2 regions of the Pseudoclavibacter sp. Z016 genome follow, and region 1 is predicted to be linked to the other one. Evidence: predicted binding sites of a transcription regulator. Region 1 holds the regulator's gene; the other holds the start of a gene.

Evidence for each region. Region 1 encodes LexA, which represses DNA repair genes until DNA is damaged. Its sites were predicted from a motif close to TCGAACANNTGTTCGA; they were not measured.
Region 2: the regulator LexA is predicted to act here: its motif matches at 2,207-2,222, upstream of C5B99_RS19615 (HNH endonuclease signature motif containing protein).

Annotation. Positions count from the first base shown of each region.
Region 1 covers NZ_PSTU01000010.1:106,956-122,526, forward strand. The annotation lists gene recA (recombinase RecA) at 1-1,075, shown strand, start outside; gene C5B99_RS05970 (regulatory protein RecX) at 1,294-1,914, shown strand; gene C5B99_RS05975 (hypothetical protein) at 1,876-2,817, opposite strand; gene miaB (tRNA (N6-isopentenyl adenosine(37)-C2)-methylthiotransferase MiaB) at 2,885-4,408, shown strand; gene miaA (tRNA (adenosine(37)-N6)-dimethylallyltransferase MiaA) at 4,405-5,322, shown strand; gene dapF (diaminopimelate epimerase) at 5,378-6,289, shown strand; gene C5B99_RS05995 (class I SAM-dependent methyltransferase) at 6,258-6,869, opposite strand; gene hflX (GTPase HflX) at 6,906-8,432, shown strand; gene lexA (transcriptional repressor LexA) at 8,546-9,199, opposite strand; gene C5B99_RS06010 (LysM peptidoglycan-binding domain-containing protein) at 9,425-9,742, shown strand; gene C5B99_RS06015 (histidinol-phosphate transaminase) at 9,788-10,876, shown strand; gene hisB (imidazoleglycerol-phosphate dehydratase HisB) at 10,886-11,494, shown strand; gene hisH (imidazole glycerol phosphate synthase subunit HisH) at 11,491-12,144, shown strand; gene priA (bifunctional 1-(5-phosphoribosyl)-5-((5-phosphoribosylamino)methylideneamino)imidazole-4-carboxamide isomerase/phosphoribosylanthranilate isomerase PriA) at 12,266-13,009, shown strand; gene C5B99_RS06035 (SseB family protein) at 13,027-13,872, shown strand; gene C5B99_RS06040 (polyprenyl synthetase family protein) at 13,981-15,102, shown strand; gene C5B99_RS06045 (squalene/phytoene synthase family protein) at 15,099-15,571, shown strand, end outside.
Region 2 covers NZ_PSTU01000011.1:89,096-104,666, reverse strand. The annotation lists gene C5B99_RS06680 (ABC transporter ATP-binding protein) at 1-316, shown strand, start outside; gene C5B99_RS06675 (LexA family transcriptional regulator) at 372-833, shown strand; gene C5B99_RS06670 (Y-family DNA polymerase) at 835-2,157, shown strand; gene C5B99_RS19615 (HNH endonuclease signature motif containing protein) at 2,352-3,845, shown strand; gene C5B99_RS06660 (DsbA family oxidoreductase) at 3,956-4,666, shown strand; gene C5B99_RS06655 (hypothetical protein) at 4,663-4,884, shown strand; gene C5B99_RS06650 (SGNH/GDSL hydrolase family protein) at 5,044-5,793, shown strand; gene C5B99_RS06645 (hypothetical protein) at 6,181-6,426, shown strand; gene C5B99_RS06640 (hypothetical protein) at 6,744-6,953, opposite strand; gene C5B99_RS06635 (lipase family protein) at 7,373-8,680, opposite strand; gene C5B99_RS06630 (ABC-F family ATP-binding cassette domain-containing protein) at 8,890-10,539, shown strand; gene C5B99_RS06625 (MSMEG_4193 family putative phosphomutase) at 10,685-11,422, shown strand; gene C5B99_RS06620 (DUF3090 domain-containing protein) at 11,439-12,047, shown strand; gene C5B99_RS06615 (SCO1664 family protein) at 12,170-12,913, shown strand; gene C5B99_RS06605 (SRPBCC domain-containing protein) at 13,117-13,575, shown strand; gene C5B99_RS06600 (zinc-dependent alcohol dehydrogenase) at 13,805-14,998, opposite strand; gene C5B99_RS06595 (maleylpyruvate isomerase family mycothiol-dependent enzyme) at 15,168-15,571, shown strand, end outside.

The DNA.
Region 1 (15,571 bases):
AAACCCAGCAGACCGCGAAAAGGCGCTTGACGCCGCACTCGCTCAGATCGACCGCCAGTTCGGCAAGGGGTCGGTCATGCGCCTCGGAAGCGACGAGCGCGCACCCGTTGAGACCATCCCGACCGGCTCCGTCGCGCTCGACGTCGCCCTCGGCATCGGCGGACTCCCTCGCGGACGTATCGTCGAGATCTACGGTCCCGAGTCCTCGGGTAAGACGACCCTCACGCTGCACGCCATCGCGAACGCCCAGCGAGCGGGCGGTATCGCGGCGTTCATCGACGCCGAGCACGCCCTCGACCCCGAGTACGCGAAGAAGCTCGGTGTCGACATCGACGCCCTCCTCGTCGCTCAGCCAGACACCGGAGAGCAGGCGCTCGAGATCACCGACATGCTGATCCGCTCGGGCTCGGTCGACCTGGTCGTCATCGACTCCGTCGCAGCACTCGTGCCGAAGGCCGAGATCGAGGGCGAGATGGGCGACAGCCACGTCGGCCTGCAGGCACGCCTCATGTCCCAGGCGCTCCGCAAGCTGACGGGTGGTCTCAGCCAGACCAAGACCACAGCCATCTTCATCAACCAGCTGCGCGAGAAGATCGGTGTCTTCTTCGGCAGCCCCGAGACGACCGCCGGTGGCAAGGCGCTGAAGTTCTACGCCTCCGTCCGCCTCGATATCCGTCGTATCGAGACCCTCAAGGACGGCACGGAAGCCGTCGGAAACCGCACGCGAGTCAAGGTCGTCAAGAACAAGATGGCGCCGCCCTTCAAGCAGGCGGAGTTCGACATCCTCTACGGCGTCGGAATCTCTCGCGAGGGCTCGCTCATCGACTTCGGTGTCGAGCACGGCCTGGTGCGCAAGTCCGGCGCTTGGTACACCTACGAGGGTGACCAGCTCGGCCAGGGCAAGGAGAACGCCCGCAACTTCCTCATCCAGCACCCCGAGATCGCTGAGGAGATCGAACGCAAGATCCTGGCGAAGCTCGGCGTCGGGCAGTCTGCCGAGGCTCCTGCCGAGGCAGTCGAGGCACCACTGGCGCCCGTCGCCGACGCGAAGGTCGCTCAGCGGCGCGGCGCATGACCGACGACCTCGCTCCGGTGACGCCCCTCTTCGGGGCGTCACCGGAGGGGCGCAAACCCGCCCCCGCTGCCGCTGAAGCTCCGGCTGAAACACGCCCCTCGGCGCCTGAGGCCCCGGCGTCGGGCGTTCACACCGCAGCGGAGAGCGCTCCAAGACTCGTTTCCATCCCTGGCGGGCAAGGCGATACACAGGCTTTCACGGCCGTCGTGCCCGCTGGGATGGACTCGGAAGCTCGAGAGCGGCTCACCGCGGAGGCGCAGGAGACGCTCGTGCGGGCCCTTGCTCGCAGCGACCGGTCCACGGAGGAGGCGCGACGCCTCCTCCGGGCTTGGCGTGGTGAAGATCCCAAGGGTGCGCATGCTCCGGAGGACGGCACCGAGGAAGCCGCCGAGTTCGAAGAGTCCCTTCGCCTCGACGACGACGAGATCGAACAGGTCATCGAACGGTGCACGGAACTCGGCTACCTCGACGACCTGCGGCTCGCCGAGCTGCTTGTTCACAAGGCGCGAGACAAGAAGCACTCCGGCATCCAGGGAGTCGAGCGCGCGCTCCGAGAGCGCTTCATCTCGGCCGAGGCCATGACGGAGGCCCTCGCCGAAGTCGACCGTGACGACGAGCTCGAACGGGCTCGCGACCTCGCCGCCGACCGGCTTCGACGTGTCAAGGGCCTGGAGCCCGACGTCGCGATCCGGCGCATCGCCGGTTTCCTGTCACGACGCGGCTATTCCGCTGGTGTTGCCTTCAACGCGGCACGCGAAGTCGTGCAGGGCGGACCGAGGTCAGGCAGGTCTTCGAGCGGTTCAGCCGGCGTGTTCTTCGGCGCCACGCCCGTCGAGTAGCGCCAGCGCCACTCGCTGGCCCTCGGCGTCGCGCGTCACCTCGAGGCGGACAAGCGCCTCCTCGAGGGCTCGGCGAGCGGCAGCCGGGGCACCGGCACGGTCATGGGCCTCCGCGAGCACGAATCCGACTCGGCCAGCGGCGCGCAGATCACGTTCCGCTTCGAGCGCAGAGATCGCCGCCATAGCCTGAGCCGTCGCCCCTGCCGGGTCTCCGTCACGCAACGAGGCGCGCGCTCGCCGCACCAGAACGATCGCAGCCTCCTGCTCATGCTCGGCAACCGGCGCAAGATGCACTGCAGCGATCTGCAGGCCAGCATCGAACCCGGCGAAAACCGCGGCACCCGACGGGAACGAGACGGACGACAGGGCCAGGAGCACCTCACTTCGACCAGCGAACGCCACAGCAACCGCCGCTTCCGAGCTCGCGGCTGCGGCGGGGGCCACAACCTCGTCGACCCAGCGATCCCACGCGAAATCACTCTGCCGGTACTGGTCGCGCAGCCCCGCGTCGCACACGATCAGCAGACCGTGACGGGGCTCGACCACCGGTACCTCGCCCTGCAGCTCGCCAGGCAGCGAATGCCAGTACGCCTCCTCGCGGGGCGCATCGCGCCAGCGCTCGGGCTCGTCGTTCGTCGAGACCGTGAGTGCTTCCACTCGCGAGGCCCCAGACGCATCCGACACCACCGTCGTCGTCGCAGCCAGCGGGCCGCCGCTCGTCCGGAGGACCAGGCCATCGACACCGTTCTCACCGCCAGCGGGACCTACGTACAGAGCCCCGCTCGGGGCCGAGATCGCAGCGACCCGCGCACCATGAGCCTCCACTGGGCCGGCATCGGTCTGCAGCAGACCTCGCTGAAGAGCAAGAGAAGTCGCCGGCGTGACGCCGTCATCTGAGGTCATGGCTCGCATCCCGTCAGCGTAGCGGTGGGAATGGCCAGGCGTGAAGCGAACGTAGAATTGACGGATCATGAGCGAGACAGCCACACCCATCGCATCATCCCCGGCAGCACTCAAGCCGGACGGTACTCCGCGGAGCTACGAAGTGCGCACTCTGGGCTGCCAGATGAACGTGCACGACTCCGAGCGCATGTCCGGATCCCTTCGTGCGGCAGGCTACGTCGAAGCCGACGGAGCCGACCCGGACATCGTCGTCATCAACACCTGTGCGGTTCGAGAGAACGCCGACAACCGGCTCTACGGCAACCTCGGCCAGCTCGCCGCGATCAAGCGCGAGCACGAGGGCATGCAGATCGCCGTCGGCGGATGCCTCGCGCAGAAGGACCGCGGGACGATCCTCGAGAAGGCCCCATGGGTCGACGTCGTGTTCGGCACGCACAACATGGGTGCGCTCCCGAGTCTCCTCGAGCGAGCCCGGCACAACGAGGAAGCACAGCTCGAGATCCTCGAGTCCCTCGACGTGTTCCCCTCCACACTTCCGACGAAGCGTGACTCGACCTACTCGGGGTGGGTCTCGATCTCCGTCGGCTGCAACAACACCTGCACGTTCTGCATCGTCCCATCTCTGCGGGGCAAGGAGAAGGACCGCAGGCCAGGCGATGTCCTGAACGAGATCCAGGCGCTCGTCGACGATGGCGCCATCGAAGTCACCCTCCTCGGGCAGAACGTCAACTCGTACGGAGTCGAGTTCGGCGACCGGCAGGCGTTCAGCAAGCTCCTCCGTGCCGCTGGCAACATCGATGGGCTCGAGCGGGTGCGCTTCACCAGCCCGCACCCGGCGGCCTTCACGCAGGACGTCATCGATGCCATGGCCGAGACGCCCAACGTGATGCCCCAGCTGCACATGCCGCTGCAATCGGGCTCCGACCGCATCTTGAAGGCCATGAGGCGCTCCTATCGGAGCGCCAAGTTCCTCGGCATCCTCGACAGCGTCCGCGAGCAGATGCCTCACGCCGCGATAACGACGGACATCATCGTCGGCTTCCCCGGCGAGACCGAGGAAGACTTCGCAGAGACGATGCGTGTCGTCGAGGCGTCCAGATTCGCGAGCGCATTCACCTTCCAGTACTCCATCCGGCCAGGAACCCCGGCCGCGACGATGCCCGATCAGGTGCCGAAGGCAGTCGTGCAGGAGCGCTACGAGCGACTCATGAAGCTGCAGGATCGCATCAGCCGGGAAGAGAACGAGAAGCTGATCGGCAGCGTCCAGCGCATCCTGGTCAGCGCAGCAGAAGGCAAGAAGGACGACGAGACACACCGCATGTCGGGACGCTCGGAGGACAACCGGCTTGTGCACTTCTCGCTCCCAGACGGCGCAGAACGTCCACGACCCGGTGATGTCGTCACCGCTGAGATCACGGGAGCGGCATCGTTCCACCTCGTCGCAGATGCCACATCGAGCCGCCTCGACGTCCGTCGCACGAGAGCGGGGGACGCCTGGGACCGCTCGCTTGCCGAGAGCTGCGCAGTCCCCGCGCCGGCCGGGGCACCTGCTCGCGTCTCGCTCGGACTCCCGACGATCCGGCGCGGCTGAGCGTGTTCATCGCCATCGGGGGAGCAACCGGCACGGGGAAGTCGCAGCTGTCGCTGGACATCGCCGCCCGCCTGCGCGCCTCCGGGCGCGGAGCTCAGGTCATCAACGCCGACGCCATGCAGCTCTATCGGGGCATGGATGTCGGAACCGCCAAGCTCGCCCCCGAAGACCGTGAGGGGGTGCCGCATCACCTGCTCGACGTGCTCGATGTCACGGAAGACGCGAGTGTCGCCTGGTATCAAGAGCGGGCTCGAGGGCTGATCGAGGAGATCGAGGCCGAGGGAGATGTGCCCATCCTCGTCGGGGGCTCGGGGCTCTACATCGCGGCCGTCTGCTTCGATCTGCGCTTTCCAGGGACCGACCCCGCCGTGCGAGCCGAACTCGAGGCGGAGCTGCAGCTCGAGGGTCCCGGTCCGCTCTTCGCGCGGCTCCGTGCACTCGACCCCCAGGCCGCGGCCACCATCGACGCGCGCAACGGACGGCGCCTCGTACGGGCGCTCGAGGTGATCGAGGTCACGGGGGAGCCGTTCAGCGCTCAGCTGCCTGACCAGGAAGCCAGATGGCGGGACGTGACGTTCGCCGTCGTCGAAGAGCACCGGGAGGTGCTCACCCCCAGGCTCGACGCCCGCGTCGAGCGCATGTGGGAGTCGGGGCTGCTGGAGGAGACGCAGGCGCTTGCCGAGGCCGGGCTGGAGCAGGGCGGCACCGCCAAGCGCGCGATCGGGTACCAGCAGGCACTCGCGGAGCTTCGGGGCGAGATGAGCCGTGCCGAGGCGATCGCGGAGGCGCAGCTCTTGACCCGGAAGTACGCCAGGCGCCAGGTCTCCTGGTTCCGACGCTACGAGAGCGCGGTCCGCGCCCAGAGCGGGGAGGGGTTCGCGGCGCAGCGCATCCTCCAGGCCGCCGGACTCTGACCGGGAGACCACGCACGGCGCACACGGGGATCGAGAGTTCCGTAGCATTGGCCCCATGACACAACTCGCGTTCACCAAGGCGCAGGCCACCGGCAACGACTTCGTCCTCGTCTCCGACCCGGACGGGGAGCTGGACCTCGGGCCTCAGCGCGTGGCGCGGCTGTGCGATCGCAATTTCGGTGTCGGCGCGGACGGTCTCATCCGAGCGGTTCGCTCGCAGAACCTCGCTGAAGGGCGCGAGCTGCAGGCAGCCCACCCCCTGGCCGAATGGTTCATGGACTACCGCAACGGCGACGGATCGATCGCGGAGATGTGCGGCAACGGGGTGCGCGCGTTCGCGCGCTTCCTCACGGAAACAGGGCTGGTGACCCTTGAGGCGGGTGAGCGGCTGGAGATCGGCACGCGTGCCGGTCTGCGAGTCGTCGAGCGAGACGGCACGGGCTTCAAGGTCGACATGGGGCCGTGGCGCCTCGAAGGTGGCGAGCCGCTCGTCACCGTCCCGCACATCGGCGTCTCACGCCCGGGGCTCGGGATCGACGTCGGAAACCCTCACGTCGTCGTCGCGCTCTCGAGCGAGGAAGAGCTCGAGCGGCTCGAGCTCTTCCATGCACCGCTCATCGATCCAGCCCCTGAGCTGGGAGCCAACGTCGAGTTCGTCGTCCCGCACGACCAGCTCGTGCAGGACGGCGTCGGGCACATCCGGATGCGCGTGCACGAGCGGGGCGTCGGCGAGACCCTCTCCTGCGGCACCGGGGCCGTCGCGTCAGCACTGGCGGTTCGCTACTGGGCGGGCGCTGGCGCGCCGGATGCCTGGTCGGTCGGTGTGCCGGGTGGCGTGCTGCAGGTGACGGTCGGAGCTGTCGACGGCGTCGAGCATGTCTTCCTGGCGGGGCCGGCCGAGATCGCCTTCACTGGCAGTATCGAGGACGAGCTCGCTAGCGAACACGCCTCACCCGCAGCACTCTGAAGCCCGCGTCCGTCGAGTGCCGCTCGACGGACAGCTCTGGTCCGAACTGCGCCGCGATCCAGGACTGCAGTGAGTCGCCGCCGAGCTTCTTGGCGACGACGAGCCAGGCTTCTCCTTCGGCGCTGAGGCGCGGCAGCCACGCGGAGAGCAGCTCGTGCAGGGCCTCTTTGCCGATTCGGATGGGCGGGTTCGACCAGATGAGGTCGAAGGTCGTGTCCTCGGGGACATCCTCGGGGCGCGTCGGCGTGATGTTGTCGAGTCCGAGGGCCTGCGCGTTCTCACCGGTGAGCAGCAGCGCCCGTTCGTTGACGTCGACGGCCCGCACGTCCAGTTCGGGCGACTCGAGTGCGAGTGCGAGCGCGATCGGTCCCCAGCCGCACCCGAGGTCCAGCGCGGTTCCGGTCGAGGGCGGCGGGGGTGCTGCGTGCAGGAGCGCCTGGGTGCCGCGGTCCACGTGCTCAGGGCTGAAGGTACCGCCTGCCGTGATGACGGTCACCGTTCGGCCCCGGAGGTTGGCGACGACGCGTCGCCGCTCGAGAGGCCCGTCCGGGGTTGCTGAGAAGTAATGCTGAGCGGTCACCCCTAGACGCTAGCACCGGCGTAGAATAGTACGAATATGCGAGATTCTGAGACTCCTCCAGGCGAGAGCAACGACGCGATCGACCGAATCCTCCGAGCCGCGAAGGAACCGGGCGCCACGATGACCCTGTTCTCCTCCGGCAGAGCGCAGGCGCTGCAGGACGGCGCCAGCACGAGCTATGACGGCGAGGCCGACGGCGACCAGCTCGAACGAGAAGCCAGGCAGTCGCTGCGACGAGTCGAGAGCCTGCGAACGGAACTCGAGGACGTCACCGAGGTCGAGTACCGCAAGGTGCGCCTCGAGCGGGTCGTGCTCGTCGGCGTCTACCGCAGGAACTCCCTCGAGGAGGCCGAGAACTCGATGCAGGAGCTGGCCGCACTCGCCGAGACTGCGGGAGCCGTCGTCCTCGACGGCGTGCTGCAGCGTCGGCCGAACCCCGACCCCGCCACGTACCTCGGCCGAGGCAAGGTCGCTGAGCTCAAGGAGATCGTCGCGGCGCTCGAAGCCGACACGGTGGTCGCCGACACCGAGCTCGCGCCCAGCCAGCGTCGCGCGCTCGAAGACGAGATCAAGGTGAAGGTCATCGACCGCACCGCGGTGATCCTCGACATCTTCTCCCAGCACGCCAAGAGCCGCGAGGGCAAGGCGCAGGTCGAGCTGGCGCAGATGGAGTACATGCTCCCGCGCCTTCGCGGATGGGGCGAGTCGATGTCCCGGCAGGCCGGTGGCCAGGTCGGCTCCGGCGGTGCCGGCATGGGGTCACGAGGCCCTGGAGAGACCAAGATCGAGCTCGACCGTCGGCGCATCCGCACGAAGATGGCCAAGCTTCGCCACCAGATCGCCGACATGAAGGATTCGCGTGACGTGAAGCGCGCGACCCGACAGCGCAACCAGGTTCCGGCCGTCGCGATCGTGGGGTACACGAACGCCGGCAAGTCGAGCCTCCTCAACCGCATCACGCATGCGGGCGTCCTGGTCGAGAACGTTCTCTTCGCGACCCTCGACGCGACGGTGCGCAAGGCGGCGACGGAAGACGGCCGCCCCTACACGATTGCCGACACGGTCGGCTTCGTGCGTAACCTGCCCCACCAGCTGGTCGAAGCCTTCCGCTCGACGCTCGAGGAGCTGCAGGCTGCCGATGTCATCGTGCATGCCGTCGATGCCTCCCACCCGGATCCCGCCGCGCAGCTCGCCACGGTGCGAGACGTCATCGGAGAGGTCGAAGCCCACGATGTTCCCGAGATCGTGGTCTTCACGAAGGCCGACCTGGTCGATAGCGATCGACGCCTCGAGCTCCAGGGGCTCGCCCCCGACGGCCTCTTCGTCTCCGCGCACACGGGTGAGGGCATCGACCTGCTGCTCGGGCGCATCGCCGAGCTCCTGCCAACCCCCGAGGTGACCATCGAGGTCCTTGTGCCCTTCGAGCGCGGCGATCTCGTCTCCTACCTGCACGAGCGAGGTGCCGTGCTCGAGCTCGAGCACGTGGAGAGCGGCACGCGGCTCAAGGCCCGGGTCCACCCCGACCAGCTCGGACTGTTCGAGGCGTTCGCGGTCGCAGGCTGACGCATACGCCTCAGTCCTCCTGAGGGAGGCATGCAGAAGAGCGGCGAGCCCATCGGGCTCGCCGCTCTTCTGCATCTGCTGACGTGTGCAGGCGCCGGTGCTTCCGGCTGCTCTCAGATGGAGCGGAGGACAGCGACGACCTTGCCGAGGATCTCGGACTCATCGCCGAGGATGGGCTCGAAGTCGCTGTTGCGGGGGAGCAGCCAGATGTGGCCGTCACGCTTGCGGAAGGTCTTGACCGTGGCTTCTCCGTCGAGCATCGCGGCGACGATGTCGCCGTTCTCCGCGTTGCGCTGTGACCGCACGACGACCCAGTCGCCGTCGCAGATGGCAGCATCGATCATCGACTCGCCAACGACACGCAGCAGGAAGAGCTCTCCCTTGCCGACGATCTGACGGGGGAGCGCGAAGACGTCTTCGACCTGCTGCTCCGCCGTGATCGGGATGCCGGCTGCGATCCTGCCGACCACCGGGACGAACGCGGCCTCAGCCGTCTCGTTGGAATCGCCATCGTCGGTGTGGTCGAAGTGCACCAGCACCTCGAGGGCGCGGGGCATGCCCGGATTGCGCTTGATGTAGCCGAACTTCTCCAGCTGGCCGAGCTGGTGGGTGACGCTCGACAAGGAGACGAGGCCGACTTCGTCGCCGATCTCGCGCATGCTCGGCGGGTACCCGCGCGTGCGCACCGACTCCATGATGCAGGTCAGGATGCGCTCCTGCTTCTCGGTCAGTTTTCTGTAGATGTCGCTCGCTGGCTTCTTGGCCATGTCGTCTCCGTCCGCTCTCCGACACGGAATGTCGGTGGCAGGTGATGCACTGCCTGATAGCGCCAACCCTACCGAGGGTGCACGCAGGTACGAAACATTTCTTCGAGTGTTGTGGATGAAAGTTCGAGAGATTCGAACTGGAAGCCTTGACTTGGCACTTTGTTCGTAGCTATATTCAGTACATACATTCGACCACTCGAAGATGTGGACGAATCAGGAGGAATCATGAACACCACTGCCGTTGCACCACTCCGCCTCACCGTCCGAGGCCGTCGTGTCCTGCTCGCCATCGCTGCGCTGCCCGTCGCCGCAGCCATCGCCCTCGGGGCCACGCACATGAACTCCGCGGCGGCCTCGAGCGACGCCGCAGGCGTCGAGTTCGAGTACGTCACCGTCGGCGCTGGCGACACGCTCTGGGGCATCGCCGAGGAGGTCGCGGGCGATTCCGATATCCGCGACGTCATCGTCGAGATCTCCAAGCTCAACGCTCTTGAGAACGGCACGGTTCAGGCCGGGCAGCGCCTCGCCCTCCCACTCGACTGAGTCCACAGCCCATTCCAGGCGCAGACCGCGTCGTAGGCTTGTGCGGTGACCTCGTTCGAAGACCTGCCCATCCGTGACGACCTCCGCGGACTCACCCCCTACGGAGCGCCGCAGCAGCCGGTGCGCGTTGCCATCAACGTCAACGAGAATCCGCACCCCGTGCCGGAGGTCGTGGCCAGGCGAATCATCGAGGCGATCGCCCGCGAGCTCCCCGGACTCAATCGCTACCCGGACCGCGAGTTCACGAAGTTGCGCGAGCAGCTGAGCGTCTACCTGGGCCGGGGCATCGGTCCCGAACAGGTGTGGGCCGCCAACGGCTCGAACGAGATCATGCAGCAGCTGCTGCAGGTCTTCGGTGGCCCCGGGCGCAGCGTGCTCAGCTTCACACCCAGCTACTCGATGTACCCCCTTCTCGCCAGAGGGGTTGGGTCCGAATGGATTCCGGTGTCACGCGCTGACGGCTTCGCGCTGACCGCGGACCTCGTCACGGAGGCACTTCGTCGAGAGCGCCCCGACATCACCATCATCTGCACGCCGAACAACCCCACGGGCACCGTCACCGATCTCGACGTGATCGCGGCTGCGTACGACGCGACCGACGGCATCCTGATCGTCGATGAGGCCTACGCCGAGTTCCTCCCTGATGGTCGGGAGACCGCGCTCTCCCTTCTCCCGGGTCGCGAGCGGCTCGTGGTCTCGAGGACCATGAGCAAGGCGTTCGCCTTCGCTGGCGCCCGCGTCGGGTACTTCGCGGCTCACGAGGCCGTCGTCGACGCCGTCCGACTCGTTCGGCTGCCGTACCACCTCTCCGCGATCACCCAGGCCGCCGCGACCGCAGCGCTCGAGTGCTCGGAGATCATGCTCCAGCAGGTCGACGCCATCCGCGAGCAGCGCGACCGCCTGCTGGTGGAGCTGCCCCGTCTTGGCTACACGCCTTGGGAGTCTGGCGCGAACTTCGTGCTGTTCGGCGACGTCGCGGATCCCGCGGCTACGTTCCAGCAGCTCCTCGACCGCGACATCCTGGTGCGGGATGTCGGCATCCCGAACGCGCTTCGGGTGACCGCCGGGACGCGCGCGGAGACGAGCGCGTTCCTGGCCGCACTCGCCGAGATCACCGATGCAGGGAAGGCCTAGGCTGGAGCGATGACCACGACGCCACGCACCGCGACCGTCTCACGCGCGACGAGCGAGTCCTCGATCGAGCTGAGCCTGAACCTCGACGGGACCGGCATCGCCGACATCCAGACGTCGGTTCCGTTCTATGACCACATGCTGAATGCCTTCGCGAAGCACTCGCTGACCGATCTCACGGTCCGTGCGACGGGTGACACGGAGATCGACGTGCACCACACGGTCGAGGACACGGCGATCGTGCTCGGTCAGGCGATCCGCCAGGCCCTCGGCGACAAGTCGGGTATCGCTCGGTACGGCGATGCGAGGGTGCCGCTCGATGAGTCGCTCGCCGAAGCCGTCGTCGACATCTCGGGGCGTCCGTTCCTGGTGCACACCGGCGAACCGGAAGCCTTCGTCTACCACCTCATCGGCGGGCACTTCACGGGCGCGATGGTGCGTCACGTCTTCGAGGCGATCACGTTCCACGCAGGCCTGACGGTGCACGTCGAGGTCATCCGCGGGCGCGACCCGCACCACATCGCCGAAGCGGAGTTCAAGGCGTTCGCCCGTGCGTTCCGCGCGGCCAAGCGACTCGACCCGGAGGTCGTGGGCATTCCTTCGACCAAGGGCGCGCTGTGACTCCAGTCGCACGTCCGCGGGTGGTCGTCGCCGACTACGGCTCGGGCAACGTTCATTCGGCCGTGAAGGCGCTCGAAGCGGCTGGTGCTGAGGTCGAGCTGACGGCCGACCGCGCTGCCGCCTACGATGCCGACGGCTACGTCGTGCCAGGTGTCGGGAGCTTCGCTCACGTCATGGAGGCCATCAACCGTCAGCGCATCGGGGAGATCGTCGGCCGGCGCCTTGCAGGGGGACGCCCCGTGCTCGGTATCTGCGTCGGCATGCAGATCTTCTTCGACGGCGGCATCGAGGGTGGCAGGCGAGCCGAAGGCCTGGGCGAATGGCCGGGAGAGGTGACCGAGCTGCGGGCCGAGGTCCTTCCGCACATGGGATGGAACCTCGTCGACCCGCCGGCCGACTCGAAGCTCTTCGCTGGCATCTCTCGCGAGCGCTTCTACTTCGTGCACTCGTACGCGGCGCATGAGCTCCCGCTCGACCCGCATCCGAAGGCCCGCCCGGTGCTCGTGACCCATGCCGAGCACGGCGAGCGCTTCATCGCCGCAGTCGAGAACGGCCCGTTGTCGGCGACGCAGTTCCACCCGGAGAAATCCGGCGAAGCTGGCGTGCGCCTGCTTCGGAACTGGATCGAGACGCTGCCGAAGCGCGCCTAGTGCTGCTGCATCGGCGCGCTGCACCGCCGCCTGCCGATACGCTATTGCCCGGACTGCCAGGGCATCCCCTTTCGGCGTCGATGCCCCGGCGCCTCAGAACGAGAACAAGGAACCTACGCGCGTGAGCGAATTCAACACGTCACCGGAGCTCGTGCTCTTCCCCGCAATCGACCTCGCCGGCGGCAAGGCGGTTCGTCTGGTTCAGGGCGAGGCCGACTCCGCCACGAACTACGGCGATCCTGTGGATGCGGCGGAGGACTGGATCGAGCAGGGTGCGGAGTGGATCCACCTCGTGGACCTCGACGCGGCCTTCGGGCGCGGGGAGAACCGCAGTCTCATCAAGCGCGTCATCCGGGCGGCCAAGCACGTCAATGTGGAGCTGTCCGGCGGGATCCGTGACGACGAGTCCCTCGAGCGTGCGGTGGACGCCGGTGCGCGCCGCATCAACCTCGGCACCGCCGCGCTCGAGAATCCGGAGTGGGCGGCGAACGTCATCGCTCGCTACGGCGAGCTCATCGCCGTCGGCCTCGACGTGCGTGGCACCACGCTCGCGGCTCGCGGCTGGACGCGCGATGCTGGTGACCTCTGGTCGGTACTCGAACGGCTCGAGGAGGCCGGTTGCGCACGTTACGTCGTGACCGACGTGACGAAGGACGGCACCCTCCAGGGCCCGAACCTCCAGCTCCTCAGCGACATCCTCGACCGGACCGACCGTCCCGTCGTCGCCTCTGGCGGCGTTTCGAGTCTCGACGACATCGCGGCGCTGCGTGGCCTCGTGCCGCAGGGCCTCGAGGGCGCGATCATCGGCAAGGCGCTCTACTCGGGGGCCTTCACGCTCGTCGAAGCGCTCGACGTCGCATCCTGACTCGAGAGGTCTGACCCATGCCGTCGCTGCCAGAGCATTTCCAGCCCAGCAAGGCCGACTCTGCTGGCCAGAGCTGGTCTGGGCGGAGCTTCGGCGACAACCCGTTCCGCGACGACGACGGCACGGCGCCGGCGCAGTTCGTCGCGGCGATCCGGCGCTTCCGGGCTCGGGAGGTGGGTCCCGACGCGGTGGTCGACGCATTGCGTCAGGCTCGCGTGCTGATCCCGCTCGTGGCGAAGCTGGGCGAAGCCGATGTCAACACGCAGGGTGTGACCGTCGACAAGAGCGCTGATCTCTCCATCGTGACGGTCGCCGGCCCAGACGGTCGCACCGTCCTGCCCGTGTTCACCTCGGCGGAGGCGATGAGGGTCTGGAATCCCAAGGCTCGGCCGGTGCCTGCGCTCATGCAGCGGGCGGCCATCTCGGCGGCTGCCGAGGGCAGCGACCTCATCGTGGTTGATCCGACGAGCGAGACGGAGTTCGTCGTCCGCCGTCCGGCCGTGTGGGCGATCGCGCAGGAGCAGGGCTGGGCGGCCCCGTGGGTGAACCCGGTTGTCACGGCTGAGCTGTCGAGGATGATGGCAGAGCTCGACGAGGTGCTTGGCATGGATCTCGTGCCCGGCGATCCGGAGGCTCGCCTGGCTGGGCCCGAGCTGCGTGTGGTGCTCCACGTCGGTGGTGACGCTGGCCGCGAGGAGCTCGCGGATCTGTCCCGCCGAGCCAGCGAGCTGCTGCAGGGGAGCGAGGCGTTCCGCACAGAGGTCGACTCGCTCGGCATCTCGTTCGCGCGGGCCAGCACTGCTGCTTCGAGCGACGCGGAGAAGCGGCAGCGAGATTCTAAGCGCTCGTGGTGGAGGCGCTGAGGGGATTGACCCGGCGCGGCAACTCGGGGAAGGCTTGCCTGTACGCTCGAGCAGAAGTAATTAGATACTCTTATTGCTAGCCAACCGAGCTAAAGGGAGTGGTGCCGAGTGATCCGTGAGCCTCTGGCGAGCCCCCGTGGCCAGGGTTCGGACTTCGACCTCGCAGCGCAGCAGCTGCTCGAGGTGAGAAGGCGAATCGAGGAGTTCCTGGCCGGACGAGTCGCTGCCGCGGGCGCGATCGACGAGGGCCTCGCGACGCTGTGGCGCATCACGGCGCGCAGCGCCGAAGGGGGGAAGCTCTTCCGCCCCGCGCTGGTCATGCAGGCCTACCTGTCCTACACGGGCGCAGCAGAGGTGCCTGAGTCGGTCATGGAACTGGCGACCGCGACCGAGCTGCTCCACCTCGCGTTCCTGACCCACGACGACGTGATCGACAACGACACCATGCGCAGGGGGGAGCTGAATCTCCTCGGCAGCGTCGAGGAGATCGTGGGAGGACCGGAGTTCGACGACGAGCGCGGCAACCGCCTGGGGCAGGCCGCCGCGATCCTGGTCGGCGACCTCCTGCTCTCCGAAGCGCACCTGAGGGTTGCGCGCATCGATCAGCCCCACGCCGTTCGTCTGCGCGTGCTCGATGCCATCGAGCGTGCCCTCGCGGTCTCGGTTGCCGGTGAGTTCAGCGACGTGAGCCTGTCGGTTCGAAGTGACCATCCGGCATTGGCCGAGGTCCTGTCGATGAGCTCGAACAAGACCTCCGCGTACACCGTGCTGCTGCCGCTCGAGCTCGGTCTGATCGCGGCGGGTGCCGAAAGTTCGGTGGATGCGCGTCTCATCGCCCAGTTCTCGGACGCCGCCGGGCTCGCCTTCCAGCTCCAGGACGATCTGTTCGGTGTCTTCGGGGACCAGCACAAGCTCGGGAAGGCGCCGTACTCGGATATCCGGGAGGGCAAGTTCACGGCGCTCATCGCCCTGGCCTGCGGGACCCCGGTCTGGGGTGAGCTCGAGTCGCTGCTCGGCGACCCGATGCTCAGCGAGGCGGATGGCGCGAAGGCGCGCGACCTCATCGACGCGTCGGGCTCGCGCGCCGCTGTCGAGCAGGAGCTCGCGGCCCAGTTCTCGAGGGCACGAGCCGCCGCGAGGGCCGTGGGCGCGTCGGGCCGCGAGGGGGAGCGGAACCTGGCCGAGATGCTGGAGCGTCTGCTGATGCTGTTGGAGAGGCGAACGTCATGATGTCGCCACTCGAGCAGTACACGCGCACCGCGGAGAAGTCCGCGGCCGAGGTCATCTTCGCCTACTCGAGTTCCTTCGGGGCGGCCTCGCGCTTCCTCGGGCGCCGGACGGTCAAGCCGGTGCGCAGCATCTACGCGCTGGTCCGCGTGGCGGACGAGATCGTGGACGGTGTCGGCGCGCTCGCCGGCCTCTCCCTCGAGCAGCAGCACGCGGCGCTCGACGGGCTCGAGGCGCAGACGCTCGAGGCCATCGAGTCAGGCTTCAGCACGAATCTGGTCGTCCACGCGTTCGCGGTGACGGCGCGACGCTGCGGGTTCGGGGCCGAGCTGGTCGTGCCCTTCTTCGCTTCGATGCGCATGGATCTCGAACCTCGCTCGCTCGACGTGGAGGAGCAGCGGCGCTACGTCTACGGTTCCGCGGAGGTGGTGGGGCTGATGTGCGTGCGGGTATTCCTCACCGGTGTCTCTCG
Region 2 (15,571 bases), on a different contig from region 1:
CGACCTCCTCACCGACCTCAACCAGTCCCGCGGCACGACCATCGTCATGGTGCTCCACGACCTCAACCTCGCAGCGCGCTACGCCGACCACCTCATCGCGCTCGCCGACGGCGGACTGCACGCAGCGGGCGAGCCCGGCGACGTCCTCACGGTCGACACGGTGCGCGCCGTCTTCGGACTCGAGAGCCTTGTGGTGCAGGACCCCGTCTCCGGCCGGCCGCTCATGGTGCCCATCGGTCGCCACCACTCGGCGGATGCACCCGTCACGCATCCCGAAGGTTCATCCGCGACAATTGGGGCTCGAACACACGCGTGATCGAGCGGGACCACACCCCGCTCTCTCCGCCGAGACGAAGGACAGGGTGCCGACCGTGAGCGATGCAGGCGTCGAGATCCTCGCTCCCCTCGGGCACCCGGAAGAGGTCGAATCCGGCAGTACGCCCAATGCGCAGCTCCCGGAACGCGCGGACGAAGCAGTCCCAGCCGGCTTCCCCTCACCCGCCCAGGGCTACTACTCCGGCCCCGTCGACCTCAACCGGCACCTCATCAACGACCCCGCCGCGACCTTCATCGTCCGCGTCAGCGGCGACAGCATGATCGGGGCCGGCATCTTCGACGGCGACGAGATCATCGTCGACCGCTCCCTCGAACCGCACGACGGCAACGTCGTCATCGCCGTCGTCGACGGCGAGCTCACCGTCAAGCGCCTGCGCTTCGAGCACGGCCGCGTGCGCCTCGCGCCCGAGAACCCCGCGTACGCCGACATCGTGCTCGAAGAGCTCAGCGAGCTCACCGTGTGGGGCGTCGTCACGAGATGCCTCCACCGTGTCTGAGATGACGGACACGACGCGCGACTCGACCCAGGCCTCGCCGCTGCCGCTCCGGCAGCCCGCGATCGCCATCGTCGACGCCAACAACTTCTACGCATCCTGCGAGCGCATCTTCGACCCCAGCCTCGAAGGCAAGCCCATCGTCGTGCTCTCCAACAACGACGGATGCGTCATCGCGCGCTCCGAGGAGGCGAAAGCCGTCGGCATCCCGATGGGCGCCCCCTGGCAGGCCATCGCCCCGGAAGCCGCGATGAAGGGCGTCGTCGCCCGCTCCAGCAACTACGAGCTCTACGGCGACATCAACGCCCGTACCATCGAGCTCCTCGGCCGCTACACGCCATCGCAGGAGGTGTACTCGATCGACGAGAGCTTCATCCGGCTGCCAGGCGACCGCCGGGAGGCCCTCGCCGTCGCCCGCGAGATCAGGGTGGCGATGCGGAAGCTCATCGGCATCCCCGTCAGCATCGGGATCGCCCCGAGCAAGACGCTCGCCAAGCTCGCCAACCGCGGCTCCAAATCCGAACCATCGCTCGGCGGCGTCTGCCATCTCGGCGCCTACGGGCGCGAGCAGCTCAGCGGGATCCTCAGCACCATCGACATCGGCGACGTCTGGGGCGTCGGGCGCAAGATGGCCGCGAAATACGTGGGCCTCGGCATCCGCACCGCCCTCGACCTCCGCGAGTCCTCGCCCACCGCCATCCGCCGCCGCTACGGCGTCGTCCAGGAGCGCGTCGTCCAGGAGCTGCGCGGCATCGACTGCCTCCCCATCGACGAGGTCCCGTCGGAGCGCGAGCAGATCCAGTTCTCCCGCTCCTTCGCAGTGCCCATCTCGACGGTGCAGGAGCTCGAGGAGGTGCTCTCCGTGTACACGCAGCGCGCCTCCGCCCGGCTCCGCGCGCAAGGCTCGCTCACGCGGGCCATGAGCTGCTACGCGGCGACCTCCCCCTTCCGCGAAGGGCACGAGTCGCACGCCGTGTCCGTCGCCTTCCCGGAACCCACCGACGACCCGGTCGTGCTCTTCCGCGCAGCCGCCACCGCCCTCGGCCCGCAGCTGCGAGCCGAGCTGAAGTACGTGCGCGTCGGCGTCTCGCTCTTCGAGTTCGTCGCGCGAGACTCGTACGCGGCGCTCGACATCTTCGACGAGCGCGGCGAAGACAGGCGCGTGGGCGAGGCCCTCGACGCCGTCGCCGCGAAGTTCGGCCAGGACTCGCTTGGGCTCGGCATCGCCGGCCTCCGTAGCGGGCGGAGCTGGACCATGCGCCGCGACATGGTCTCACCCCGCGCAACCACCCACTGGGACGAGCTGGCGGTCGTCAAGGCGGAGTGAGTGTCGCAGTTCTCGGTTAACGTGAATTCTGGTTTTCATCCGCATCGGATAGAACACACGTACCAATAACTGCCGAATGAAGTGCACGTCATGTCTGTGGACAGACTCACTGAACCGCAAGCCGTACCCCAAGTGCTCCAAGAAAGTTATCCACCACCCTCTCGAATGTCGGTGGTTGTTCGTAGACTTTGGGCATGCAGCAGCGCGACAGACACGAGGGGTTGGGCTCAGGGCCGACCCCGGTTCCGGATCCGGGGTTTGACCCTTCGGACCCGGCTTCTGTCGCGGCTCGCCGCTCGGAGATCCTCGCGATGGAGGAAGCAGCCGCGGCGATGCTCGCGGCCGGCGCCGCCCTGCAGCTGCGAGCCCACGCCGCCGCGTACGACTTCGGGCACGCCCTCGATGTCGCCGAGGGGTGCGCGGAATCGGCCATGCACGTGCGATCGATCGCGAACGAGGTCGGCCTGCTCGTGAAGCTCGCCGCCGGCACCGCCCAGGGACACCTCGCGACAGCATCGGTGACGCTGCGCGAGTTCCCGGCCCTCGCCCTCGCGCTCGAGAGCAATGCTGCGACCCCCGCGCAGGTGCACAAGCTCGTCGAGACCGGCCTGAAGATCAACCACGACGACCCGGCCGAGCAGACCCACCGGCGCGGCGAGTTCGTCCAGGTCATGCTGGAGCGCGTGCGCCGGGAGCCGCTCCCGCCGGCAGCGCTGCAGAACGCGGCCGAGCGCGTCGCGGAAGAGCTCACCGGGGAGTCCATCGATCAACGCCACGAACGCGCGAAGCAACGGCGCCGCGTGAGCGTCGAGGACCTCGGCGACGGCATGAGCATCCTGCGCGTACTCACGAGCTCCTTCCTCGCGCACGCCATCCGCGACCGCGCGCGCAAGCAGAGCAAAGCCATCATCAAAGCCCGCCCCAAACCAGCCACCAACACCCCCAAGGGCAGCACGGCCGGCGAGACCGGCCAGACGGGCGAGCTGGCAGACGCGGCAGCGCTCGACGAGCGCACCCTCGACCAGGTCATGTCCGACGTCATCGCCGACCTGCTCCTCACGAGCGACCCCACCGTCTCGAGCGCCGCGAAAGGCATTCAAGCCACCGTTCAGCTCAGCATCCCCATCACGACACTCTTCCCCGACCCCACCCGGCCGGGTCGGGCCCCGGCGCTGCTCGAGGGCATGTCCCCCATGCCCATCGAAGACGCGAAACACCTCGCCGCGACCGCACCCGCCTTCATCCGCCTCCTCACCCACCCCATCACCGGAGCACTCCAAACCGTCGACTCCTACACCCCCACCGCGGCCATGCGCGCCTTCCTGAAAGCCCGCGACATCCACTGCCGCTTCATCGGCTGCCGCCAACCCGCCACCAACTGCGAACTCGACCACACCATCGACCACCAATACGGCGGCACAACCGCCACCTGGAACCTCAGCGACTTCTGCAAAAACCACCACATCATCAAGCACCACACCGCCTGGACCGTCACCCAACACGACGGCGGCACCCTCGAATGGACCACCCCAAGCGGAAAAACCTACACAGACCACCCCGAACCCCACGGCCCCACCTTCACACCCACCGACGACCTGCCCTGGCGGCGAGGCAGCAAACCGCCCCGCGAACGAGACGAGGATCCCCCGCCCGCGGCACCCAGTGCCCCTGCGGAGCCACCGTTCTGACTCGACTCCACTCGAGGGTTGAGGAAGGGGTCCGGCGGCGTGCCGTCTGGGCCGTCGGCCCGCCGGCTTCGCCTGGGAATAGGCGAGAAAGGGGCCCTGTTGCATTGCGTGTGACGACAGCAGCGCAGAACACATCTCAGGCCGCATCAACCCAGGCTCCGATCCGCATCGACATCTGGTCGGACATCGCCTGCCCCTGGTGCTACATCGGCAAGCGGAAACTGGAGAGCGGCATCGAGCAGTTCTCCGCGTCGGGTGACGCCCCGACCGTGGAGATCGAATACCACAGCTACGAGCTGTCCCCCGATACGCCCATCGACTTCCACGGCTCGACCACCGAGTACCTCGCCGAGCGCAAGGGACTCCCCGTCGTGCAGGTCGAGCAGATGCTCGACCGCGTCACCGGCATCGCGAAGGACGTCGGCCTCGACTACGACTTCGACTCCGTCCAGCACGTCAACACCGTGCGCGCGCACGAGCTCATCCACTTCGCGAAGGCCAACGGCCGCCAGCTCGACGCGAAGGAGCGCCTCCTCAAGGCCTACTTCGTCGAAGGACGCGACCTCAGCGACATCGAAGTGCTCGCCGACCTCGCCGAAGAGCTTGGCCTCGACCGCGCCGCTGCCGTGCACGCGCTCGAAGAGCGAGTCCACCACGACGATGTCCTCGCCGACCAGCAGCAGGCGCAGGCGTACGGCATCCAAGGCGTCCCGTTCTTCGTCATCGACGGCAAGTACGGCGTCTCCGGGGCCCAGGAAGCGGCGACCTTCGCGGATGTCCTGAACAAGGTCACCACCGACCGCGACAACACGACCGCGTGACCGACCACTTGACCGACGGCGTGAACGAGTCCGCCACCGCCACGACCGACGCCCCCACCACTGCTGCGGCCGCGACTGCAGACACGGAAACTTCGGGTGTGAGCCCAGGTGCCCTTGACGCAAACTCGGACGCCGCTCCGGGCTCCGTTCAGGCAGGCGGCTTCACGATGCTGGGGGACGCAGGCATCGCCTGCGAGGGCGACGCCTGCCTGATCTGAGCAGAGCAGGGCAGAGCAGAGCAGGGCTGCGTCCCGCACAGCAGCTCGGCTCTGAACTCCCCCCCCCGCCGCCGAGGCAGCAGGAAGAGCGCGAGTTGGCTCCGGCGCGCGTCTCCGCTCCTGAGCGGCGCGGGCGCTCCGGTGTGATGGACTCTCCCCATGGGATTCACGAGTTTCGTCGCCGTTGGTGACAGTTTCACCGAGGGCGTGGGCGATGAGCTGCCGGATGGCCGGGTGCGCGGCTGGGCTGACCTCGTCGCGCAGGGTCTCGCCGTCTCGTCGCCGGAGCCGGTCACCTACGCGAACCTCGCCATCCGGGGGCGACTTCTCGACGCGATCCTCGAAGAGCAGCTCCCCGCCGCCATTGCCCTCAAGCCGCAGCTCATGAGCCTCAACGGCGGCGGCAACGACATCCTCCGCCCCCGCGTCTCCATCGATGACGTCGCCCAGCGGCTCGTCGACGGCGCCAAGCAGGCACTCGACGCCGGCATCCACGTCATCCTCCTCTCGGGCGCGAACCCCTCGGACCACCTCCCCATGGGTAAGCGCATCGCCGCGCGCGGAGACGCGCTCGCCGCCGCGGTGCACGCCAAGATGCCGCCGCAACCCGGCATCACCTTCGTCGACAACTGGGCGGACCCTGAGCTGCGCCACCTCGACTACTGGTCGCGCGACCGCCTCCACATGGGTGTGAGCGGCCACCGGAGGGTCGCCGCGAACGTCCTCACCGCCCTCGACGTGCCAGCACCTGACTTCGGGCCCCAGACCCCCAGCATCCAGCGACCCCGCAACTCCGAGTACTGGCGTGAGTACGTGCTTCCCTGGATCGGCCGTCGGCTCACCGGCAAGTCGTCAGGTGACTCGCGCACGCCGAAGTACCCGACGCTCGACCCGGTCGCCACCGACTAGCAGCGCCGTCAGCGAAAGAGGCGGCCCGCAGACGCTGCCGTCGATGTCATCGCTCATGAGAAAACCTTCTCATTCAGGCTTCGTGCCGTATAGTGGTTGAGTCGACGCATGGTCACCCCGCTTCTCGCGGACATTCCAGATCCTGCCTGTCGCCATCCGCGCCACCGGATCCGTGGCCACCAGGACCCAAGTCCGAGACGCCCACCCTGCTCACGAGCACGAGTCGGCTGACCAGCAGGCGCCCACAGCGGCGCACACATGCTTGAAAGAACGCGCCCCGCCAACGCTGGCGGGTTGCGCCGCAACGAAACGAAGAATCGCATCACACTCGCAATACCATTCACCCTGCCCGCACCTCGAGTCTCTTGGCGACAAGCCGACGACGACGTGTACGCGGCAACCATCAGCGACGAGTTCGCTGGCTTCATCACGATCGCAGACACCGGACTGCACACCCTCCAGGGCCCCCAGGGCCAGAGCATCGGCGACTACGGGACGCTCGACGAAGCCCAAGAGGCTCTCTCCGAGGCCCTCTTCCCCGTCGAGCACGACCAGTCGGACGTCGCGGCGGCACGTCCCCGGCGCCGCCGGACCGGACGCCGCGCTCCCGCCAACACCCGCACAGCCGGGTAGCGGACCCAGCCAGATCGCCTGACCAGCTGCAGAGCGGGCCCATCTGCACAGTGGGTGCATCCGGACAGCGGGTGCATCTGCACAGCGGTGCGTCCGGATGGCGGACCCAGCTGCAAGCGGCCGCATCAGGATTTCAGGTGCGTCCGGCTAGCGGCCCAGCCGCAAAACCGGCGCACCCAGCTGGGCTGCCCCGTGCGGCTGCGTCATACCGAGCGCTCCAGTCCAGGGCTGCCCCGCTCAGCGTCGTGCCGGACGCGATCTCGGACACGTCTCCTCCTGCGCGACCTCGAGTCCCGCTGTGAGCGAGCGGCCCTGAGCTAGCGGGCCTGTTCGTCCGCGCCGGTCGGCACCGGGGCGGGCGGCGTCACCCCATCGGGTGCGGCCCCTGCTGACGGCGCCGAGTTCGGCACCACGGGGTCGGGACGCCAGCCGTGCGCGTGGAAGTGCGTGCTCTCACCGGAGCCGCCTTCGTCTCGCCACCGCTCCTCGCCCTCGGGAACTCCCTCGTCGATGTTGGTGACTCCCATGATCTTCGCCGCCTCACTGCGCTCGGATCTTCGCGGGCTACTGACTGCGGCCCGACTGATCCCAGGGAAGCACTCGAGGCTCCGAACGACGTGCACGCGAGACGTGGACTCGCCCCGGATCCGCGCAACCGGCCAGGTGCCACGACAGCACCGGCGGGCCCATCAGACGGGGCCGGTCAATCCGCCCGGCGAGTCAGTCAACACCGCTCGAAACCCCGCCACCCACCCGGGGACGCCACCATCTGGGCGTGCCGCCCCCTGATGGCCGCTACTCGAGCACCTCGATCTCGGTGATCTTCGCGGACCACGGGCAGTACACGTCGCTGTGGGTTGCGTCGAACATCCGCTCACGGCGACAGCAAGCCCGATTGTCGCGGCGAACGCAAGACCGACGGATGCGGGGCGTGGGAACTCGAGCATCAGGGACCTCCGTTGGTGGGCACGTGCCACTCGAGCCAGCGCTCGAGCTCGGGGAGCGCCTCGTAGGCGATAGTTCCGTGGCTCGCTCCGGGCACGGTCACGGCGTGAACTTCGATCCCGATCGATTCCTCGTGGGCGACGAACGCAGCCGTGTCGGCCGGGAGCACAAGCTCGTCGGCGCTTCCCTGCGCGACGAAGAGAGGCGCATCGATTCCCTTGCTCCCGGCCGAGTTGTCGCGCAGGAGAGTTGCCCACGGCTCCGCCGTAGTGGGGTCGCTCAGCGTGAACTCGCCGACGAGCGGCTGCCCGATGTCGTGCAGCTCGGTGAGGCTGCTCATCAGGCACAGCGAGTTCATCTGCGGAGCCCTGTCGATCGCGGCCGGGGTGAGGATGCTCGACAGCTCCGCGCCCGGCACACTCGCGTACACCTCGGCGAACGCCGGGAACGCGTACGAGCCGATCGTGACCCCGGAGATGTCGTCCAGGTGCGACCCCATGAGCCTCGTGAGGTCAGCGGCGGGTGCCGCGACGGCCACCGCGGCGATCGTGAGCTCCGGCGCATAGCTCGGCGCCTCCTGCGCCGCGAAGAGCGCAGCCTGACCGCCCTGCGAGTGCCCCCAGAGCACGACGTCGTCGCCTGCCTGCACTGGGTCGATCTGTTGAGCGGCTCGCACCGAGTCGAGCATGCTGCGCGCCGCCGTCTCCCCCACGAGGTAGGAGTCCTGCCCCGCCTGCGCTCCGTCCGCAGTGGTGACCCCCATGCCGAGGTAGTCGGTAGCGACGACCGCGTAGCCCCGGTCGAGCATGAGGCGCATCCCCTCGATGCCGATGAACGGATCGAAGGCCCGAGACGGCGCACACGATGGATCCGTGCCGGTCGTCGGATGACCCCACGCGAGTACCGTCCGCCCGTCTGCGGGGGCTTCGCCGTCCGGGACGACGACAACCCCGGACAGGAGCACCGGAGCCCCGTGGAGGTCGGTCGACGAGTACAGGATGCGCCACGCCTGCGAGCCGATCGGAGTCCCGAACAGCTGCTCGCTGCGCACCAGCGTCCCTGGCTCTGTGGGGATGTCCCCGTCCGGCTGCACGTAGAACGCAGCGAGGTCCCCCTGCTCGATGGTGTCGCCGCTCACCCGCAGCACCTCCGCACCGAGGAGAACCGCGGCGACCGCGAGCGCCCCCGTCACGACGAACGCGACGATTCGCTTCGGTGAGCCTGAAGCTGCACGGCCCAGGGTATGAGGCGGCTTCGGTGGCCCTCCAAGCGGAGGCTCCTGCGGCGGGTTCGACGGCGTCTCTGCCACTGGCTGTCCTCTCCCGAACCTTCTTCCGCGGCCCACGAGCCGGAAGCATCCGGAGACGAGCGGCAACGCAGCCAGCGAAGGTATGTCGGCTGCGAGTTCAGTGTCGACCCGGCCCCGCACCCGGTCAAGTGGTCGCCGCCGAATGCCGCAGAGGTGCGCGAGCCCGCGAGCCGTCTGCACGGGCTCCCAGAGTGCGCGAACATAGAGCAATGACCGCAACCCTCGTCGCCAAGGATCTCGCGGGTGGCCACGACCACCGCACGCTCTTCTCGTCCCTCGACCTCGTCGTCGCCCCCGGCGACGTGGTCGGCGTCGTGGGCGCGAACGGCGCGGGCAAGTCGACGCTGCTGCGACTCCTCGCCGGCATCGACGAGCCCATGGAGGGCAGCGTGTCGCTGGCCCCGGCGGACGCCTTCATCGGCTGGCTCCCCCAGGAGCACGAGCGCGTCGCGGGAGAGACCGTGGCCCAGTACGTCGGCCGCCGCACCGGCACCACCGAAGCCACCGCGGAGATGGATGCGGCGGCCGAGGCCCTCGCCGAGGAGGCGAAGCCAGGTGCCCCGGACCCCGGCGACGTGTACGCCGTCGCCCTCGAGCGCTGGCTCGCGAGCGGAGCGGCAGACCTCGAAGAGCGCCTCCCGGTCGTCCTCGCCGAGCTCGGACTCGAGCTGAGCGCCGACGCCCTCATGACCTCCCTCTCCGGCGGCCAGGCCGCGAGAGTCGGCCTCGCCGCCCTCCTGCTCTCCCGTTTCGACATCGTGCTCCTCGACGAGCCGACCAACGACCTCGACCTCGATGGGCTCGAACGGCTCGAGGCGTTCATCCAGGGCCTCCGCGGTGGCGTCGTCCTCGTGAGCCACGACCGCGAGTTCCTCGCCAGGAGCGTCACCCGCGTGCTGGAACTCGACCTCGCCCAGCACAGCAACCACGTGTACGGCGGCGGGTACGAGGCCTTCCTCGAGGAGCGGGCAACAGCGAAGCGCCACGCGCGCGAGGAGTACGAGGAGTTCGCCGACAAGAAGGCGGACCTCGTCGGGCGGGCCAGGACGCAGCGCGAATGGTCGAGCCAGGGCGTGCGCAACGCCATGCGCAAAGCACCGGACAACGACAAGATCCGGCGGAAAGCGGCCACGGAGTCGAGCGAGAAGCAGGCGCAGAAGGTGCGCCAGATGGAGAGCCGGATCGCGCGCCTCGACGAGGTCGAGGAGCCGCGCAAAGAATGGCAGCTGCAGTTCACGATCGGCACGGCTCCCCGTTCCAGCTCCGTGGTCTCGACGCTCTCCCGCGCCGAGCTGCACCTCGGGAGCTTCACGTTCGGGCCCGTCTCCGTGCAGGTCGACGCCGGTGACCGCATCGGCATCACCGGCCCGAACGGCGCAGGAAAATCGACGCTCCTGCGCCTGCTGCTCGGGCACATCCAGCCGAACTCGGGAACCGCGAGCCTCGGCTCCAGCGTCGCCCTCGGTGAGATCGACCAGGCACGGGCCGCCCTCACCGGGCCAGCACCGCTCGCGGAGCAGTTCGAAGCCCAGGTGCCCGACTGGCCAACCGCCGAGGTGCGCACCCTGCTCGCCAAATTCGGCCTCAAGGCGGACCACGTGGGACGCCGCGCCGACGAGCTCTCCCCCGGCGAACGAACCCGGGCAGGGCTCGCGCTCCTCCAAGCCCGGGGCGTCAACCTGCTGGTGCTCGACGAGCCGACCAACCACCTCGACCTCGTCGCCATCGAGCAGCTCGAGCAGGCCCTCGAGAGCTACGAGGGCACTCTCCTCCTCGTCACGCACGACCGGCGGATGCTCGAGACCGTGCAGCTGAACCGCGCCTGGCACGTCGAGGGCGGTCAGCTCACGGAACGGTGACCGTCGCGGCCGCGCCCCGGGAGCCTCCGAACGCAGGAGCCTCCCGACAGCAGAGCCTCCCGACGACAGAGCCTCCCGACGCGCACGGCTCGGACCTGGACGCCCGCCCGGCTCCCGCCGCCGCGCACGTCCTAGGCTGTGCCGCATGGCCACCGTCATCCTCGTCCGACACGGACGCACCACTGCGAACGCGAGCGGGCTGCTCGCGGGACGCACCCCCGGAGTCCTCCTCGACGAGACCGGCCGCGCGCAGGCCGCAGCGACCGGGGCTCGCCTCGCTGCGGTGCCCCTGGCGCGGCTCGTCACGAGCCCCCTCGAGCGCTGCCTCGAGACAGCTGCAGCCATTCGCGCCCAGCAGCCGACGGCACCATTCACGAATGCGCACCTGGAGCCGGCCCTCGACCTCGTCGACGACGACCTCACCGAGTGCGGCTACGGGGCCTGGCAGAACCGGAAGCTCGCCGACCTCGCCAAGGAGGAGCTGTGGGCGAGCGTGCAGACGCAGCCCTCCGCCGTCACCTTCCCCGACGGGGAGTCGATGGCGACCATGCAGTCCCGGGCAGTCGCCGCCGTTCGCCGCCACGACGCGGAGGTCGAGCGCGAGTTCGGACCCGGCGCCGTGTGGGTCGCCGTGAGCCACGGCGACATCATCAAGTCGATCCTCGCCGACGCCCTCGGCATGCACCTCGACCTGTTCCAGCGCCTCGCAGTCGGCCCCGCCTCCACCTCGATCATCAGCTACGGCAAGGCGCGCCCGAGCGTCCCCATCATCAACTCCGATGCTGGCGACCTCGACTGGCTCGTCCCGGCCCAGACTTCCCCGGATGGCGCGTCCCACTCGGGCGACGCGACCGTCGGCGGCGGCGCGGGCAGAGCGTCCTGAGCATAGGCTTGAGACCATGACGACCCTCGTGCACGAATTCGACTGGCCGGACCGATTCATCGTCGGCACGCTCGGCAAGCCCGGCGAGCGCACCTTCTACCTGCAAGCCCGCGACGGCGCCCGCGTCATCAGCGTCATCCTCGAGAAGGAGCAGTCGGCCCTGCTCGCCGAGAAGGTCGACGAGATCCTCGACCAGCTGATGCTCGAGGACGGGAACCGCTACAGCGTGCCCAGCTCGACCCCCATCGAGCTCATCGACGAGGAACCGCTCGACACGCCCGTCGACGGGCGCTTCCGCGTGGGAACCATCGGCCTCGGCTGGGAGCCGGCGACCGCGCAGGTCATCCTCGAGGTGATCCCCGTGGTCGAAGTCGAACTCGAGATCGACGCGGATGCGGACACCGAGGCCCTCGAGGCCGAGCTCGCCCGCATGGCGGGCCTCGACGAGCTCGTCGAAGCCGTCGAGCCGGAAGAGCTGCTGCGCGTCCGCATCCCCGTCGGCTCGGCCCGAGCTTTCGCGAAGCGCACCCTCGAGATCGTGGGCGCCGGCCGATCGCTCTGCCCGCGCTGCGGCCTCCCCAAGGACCCCGAAGGCCACGACTGCCCGGCCGACGACGGCCTGTGACCGACCCAGCACCGAACACAGAACCGAACGCTGACGTGGCGCACGATGACACACCCGACGACGGGACCTCGTCCGTCGAGCCGACGCCGAACGGGCCGACCCTCGAGCTCACCGCGAGGCTGATGGGCGCCTCCAACGCCTCCTTCGTCGGGAACTACACGGTGCCCGGTGAGGAACCCGTCGAAGTCGTCTACAAGCCCTCACAGGGCGAACGCCCGCTGTGGGACTTCCCGAACAACGACCTCGCCAAGCGAGAGGTCGCCGCCTACCTCGTCTCCGAGTGCCTCGGCTGGAACATCGTGCCCCGCACCTGGCTCGGCGACGGCCAATTCGGGCCAGGCATGCTGCAGCTGTGGCAGGACATCGACGAATCTCAGGATGCCGTCGACCTCGTCGACGCCTCCGAGGTGCCCGACACCGGATGGCGGACCGTGCTCACGGGCGAGGACGAGACCGGTCGCGAGGTCGTCCTCGTGCACGAGGACTCCCAGACCATGCGCCACATGGCGATCTTCGACGCCATCGTCAACAACGCCGACCGCAAGGGCGGACACGTCCTCGCCATGGCCGACGGCCACCGCTACGGCGTCGACCACGGCCTCTCCTTCCACGCCGAACCGAAACTGCGCACCGTGCTCTGGGGCTGGGTCGGCGAGGGGTTCACGGGCGAGGAGCTGGCAAGCGTCCGGAAGCTCCGGGCGGCACTCGACGACAAACGCGACTCCGGGCTCGGGGCGCGGTTGTCCGAGCTGCTGTCCGACGTCGAGCTCCACGAGCTCGCAGCGCGCGTCGACCGACTGGTTCAGGACGGTGAGTTCCCCGCCCCTGAAGGCGACATGCCCGCCGCCCCCTGGCCGCTCTTCTGATCGCACCCTGCAGCCGCTCCGACCGGCCCGGACGACCTGGCCGACCCGGGCACTCCGGATGCTCCGGATGCTCCGGATGCTCCGGATGCTCCGGATGCTCCGAGGCGACTCCAAACCGTGGCACCTAGCCTGCTGCCAGCTCGGCTCGCACGCTGACGAAACTGCAGCTGCCCTCGAGTCGACAGAGGCAGAGGAGAGACGCCATGACCAGTCCGGAAGCCGTCGCCCAACCCGAATTCACCCTGCACCGCAGCGTCGGGGCTCCCCGCGAGCGGGTCTGGCGTGCGTGGACCGACCCAGACGAGCTCACCCTCTGGCATCACCCGGCCGGGGTCTCGACGCCGCGGGACTCCATCGCCGTCGACGTGCGCGAGGGCGGCACCTACCGGTACACGATGGTGAACGACGAGGATGGTGAGGAGTATCCGACGGCGGGCACCTACCTCCTCGTCTCGGAACCCGACCGGCTCGTCTTCACGTGGGGCTCCCCCGACGACGACCCCGCGGAGTCCCCTGTCGTGACCGTCGACGTCACCGCGAGCGGCGACGAGACCGAGGTCGCGCTGCACGTGCGAGGCATCGCGGGCGAGCCGGGTGATGACAACATCTACGACGGCTGGACCCAGGCTCTCGAGAACCTCGCCAGGCACGTCGCTCGCTGACAGGTCAAGCGCTGCAGCGCGCGAGGGAGATCTTCCGCGTGCCGACCAGGCGCCCGCATGGGACGCCTGGTCGGCCCTGCGAGACGCGCAACGGCTGGCAGCCCATGATCTCTGCCAGCCCATGATCTGCCAGCCCGTCATCCGCCAGCCGTGGTGCATCAGCCTCGGTGCATCAGCCGACGTGCATCAGCCGCACGGGTTCAGCCGTCGCGCGTTCAGCCGTCGCGCGTCAGCCTCGGGGCTTCAGGACGACCTTGATGCACCCATCCGTCTTCTTCTGGAACACCTCGTACATGCGGGGCGCATCCTCGAGCGGCATACGGTGCGTGACGAGGTCCTCGGTGCCGAGCGGATCGCTGCGGTCCTCGACGAGCGGAAGCAGCTCGGGGATCCACCGCTGCACGTTGCACTGGCCCATGCGCAGCGTCAGCTGCTTGTCGAACATCGTCATGAGCGGCATCGGGTCGGCCGTTCCCGCGTACACGCCGCTGAGCGAGACCGTCCCGCCGCGGCGCACCGCGTCGATGGCCAGCATGACGGCGGAGAGACGGTCGACGCCGACCGTCTCGATGACCTTCTTGGCGAGCGCATCCGGGAGCAGCCCGGCGCCCTTCTGCGCGATCTCTGCGATCCCGCTGCCGTCACCGGCACCGTGCGCCTCGAGCCCGACCGCATCCACCACCGAGTCTGGGCCTCGCCCCTCGGTCGCGGCGCGGAGGGCCTCAGCGGTCTGCGAGTCGTAGTCGAAGACCTCGACCCCGTAGCGCTCCGCGAGCGCGCGACGCTCGGGCACCGGGTCGACCCCCAGCACTCGGTAGCCGAGGTGCTTCCCGATGCGTGCCGCGAACTGGCCAACCGGTCCGAGCCCGAGGACCGCGAGGGTTCCGCCCGCCGGGACGTTCGCGTACTGGACGCCCTGCCAGGCCGTGGGGAGGATGTCGCTGAGGAACAAGTACCGCTCGTCGGACAGCTCGTGGCCGACCTTGATGGCGTTGTTGTCGGCGAGGCGCACGCGCAGGTACTCCGCCTGCCCGCCTGGCACCGATCCGTACAGCTCCGTGTAGCCGTACAGCTCGGCACCGGTGCCCTGATCGGTGTTCTGCGTCACCTCGCACTGGGTGGAGAGGCCGGAATGACAGGCGACGCAGTCGCCGCAGGCGATCACGAACGGCACGACCACGCGGTCGCCGACGCTGAGCTTCGTCACGCCGTCGCCGACTTCCTCGACGATGCCCATCGTCTCGTGGCCGAGGATGTCGCCCTTCGCGAGGAACGGTCCGAAGACGCTGTACAGGTGGAGGTCGGAGCCGCAGATCGCGGCCGAGGTGACGCGGATGATCGCATCCCCCGTCTCTTGGATCAGGGGCTTCGGGACCGTCTCGACGGTGACCTTGCCGGTCGACTGCCAGGTGAGTGCGCGCATGAGGATTCCTCTCTTCGCGGGAGAACGGGCGCCTGCCTCGAGCGGGCCCCCGGAGATCCCTGGGGTTCGCCCCGAGGCTACGGACCGGCGCCCCTGCGCCGCGCGGGGTTGACTTCCCAGCCGCATCTGCGGCTCGCCGGGAGCTCGCCGAGGCGGTAGCGTCGTGCACGTGAGTCGATCAGGAGCACCCTGGAGCGTCGTGCACGCGGAGCGCGAGGCGCTCATCGCGGACCTCGAGCGGCTCGACGACACCGCATGGGTGACTCCCTCCCTCTGCACGGGGTGGACGGTGCACGACGTGCTCGCGCACCTGGTGAACGACGCGAAGACCACGCCGTTCAGCTTCGTCGCGCAGCTCGCGTCGGCGCGCTTCGACTTCGACGCCCTCAACCAGCGCGGAATGGAAGCCGAGCGGCAGGAGCATCCGCGCGACACGCTCGAGCGCTTCCGAGCCGCCGCCGGACGCACCTCGAGCGCACCGACGCCCGCGGCAACGCGCTACGTGGAAGCGTTCGTGCACGGCGAGGACATCCGCAGGCCCCTCGGCATCACCCACACGTACCCGCGCGCCGC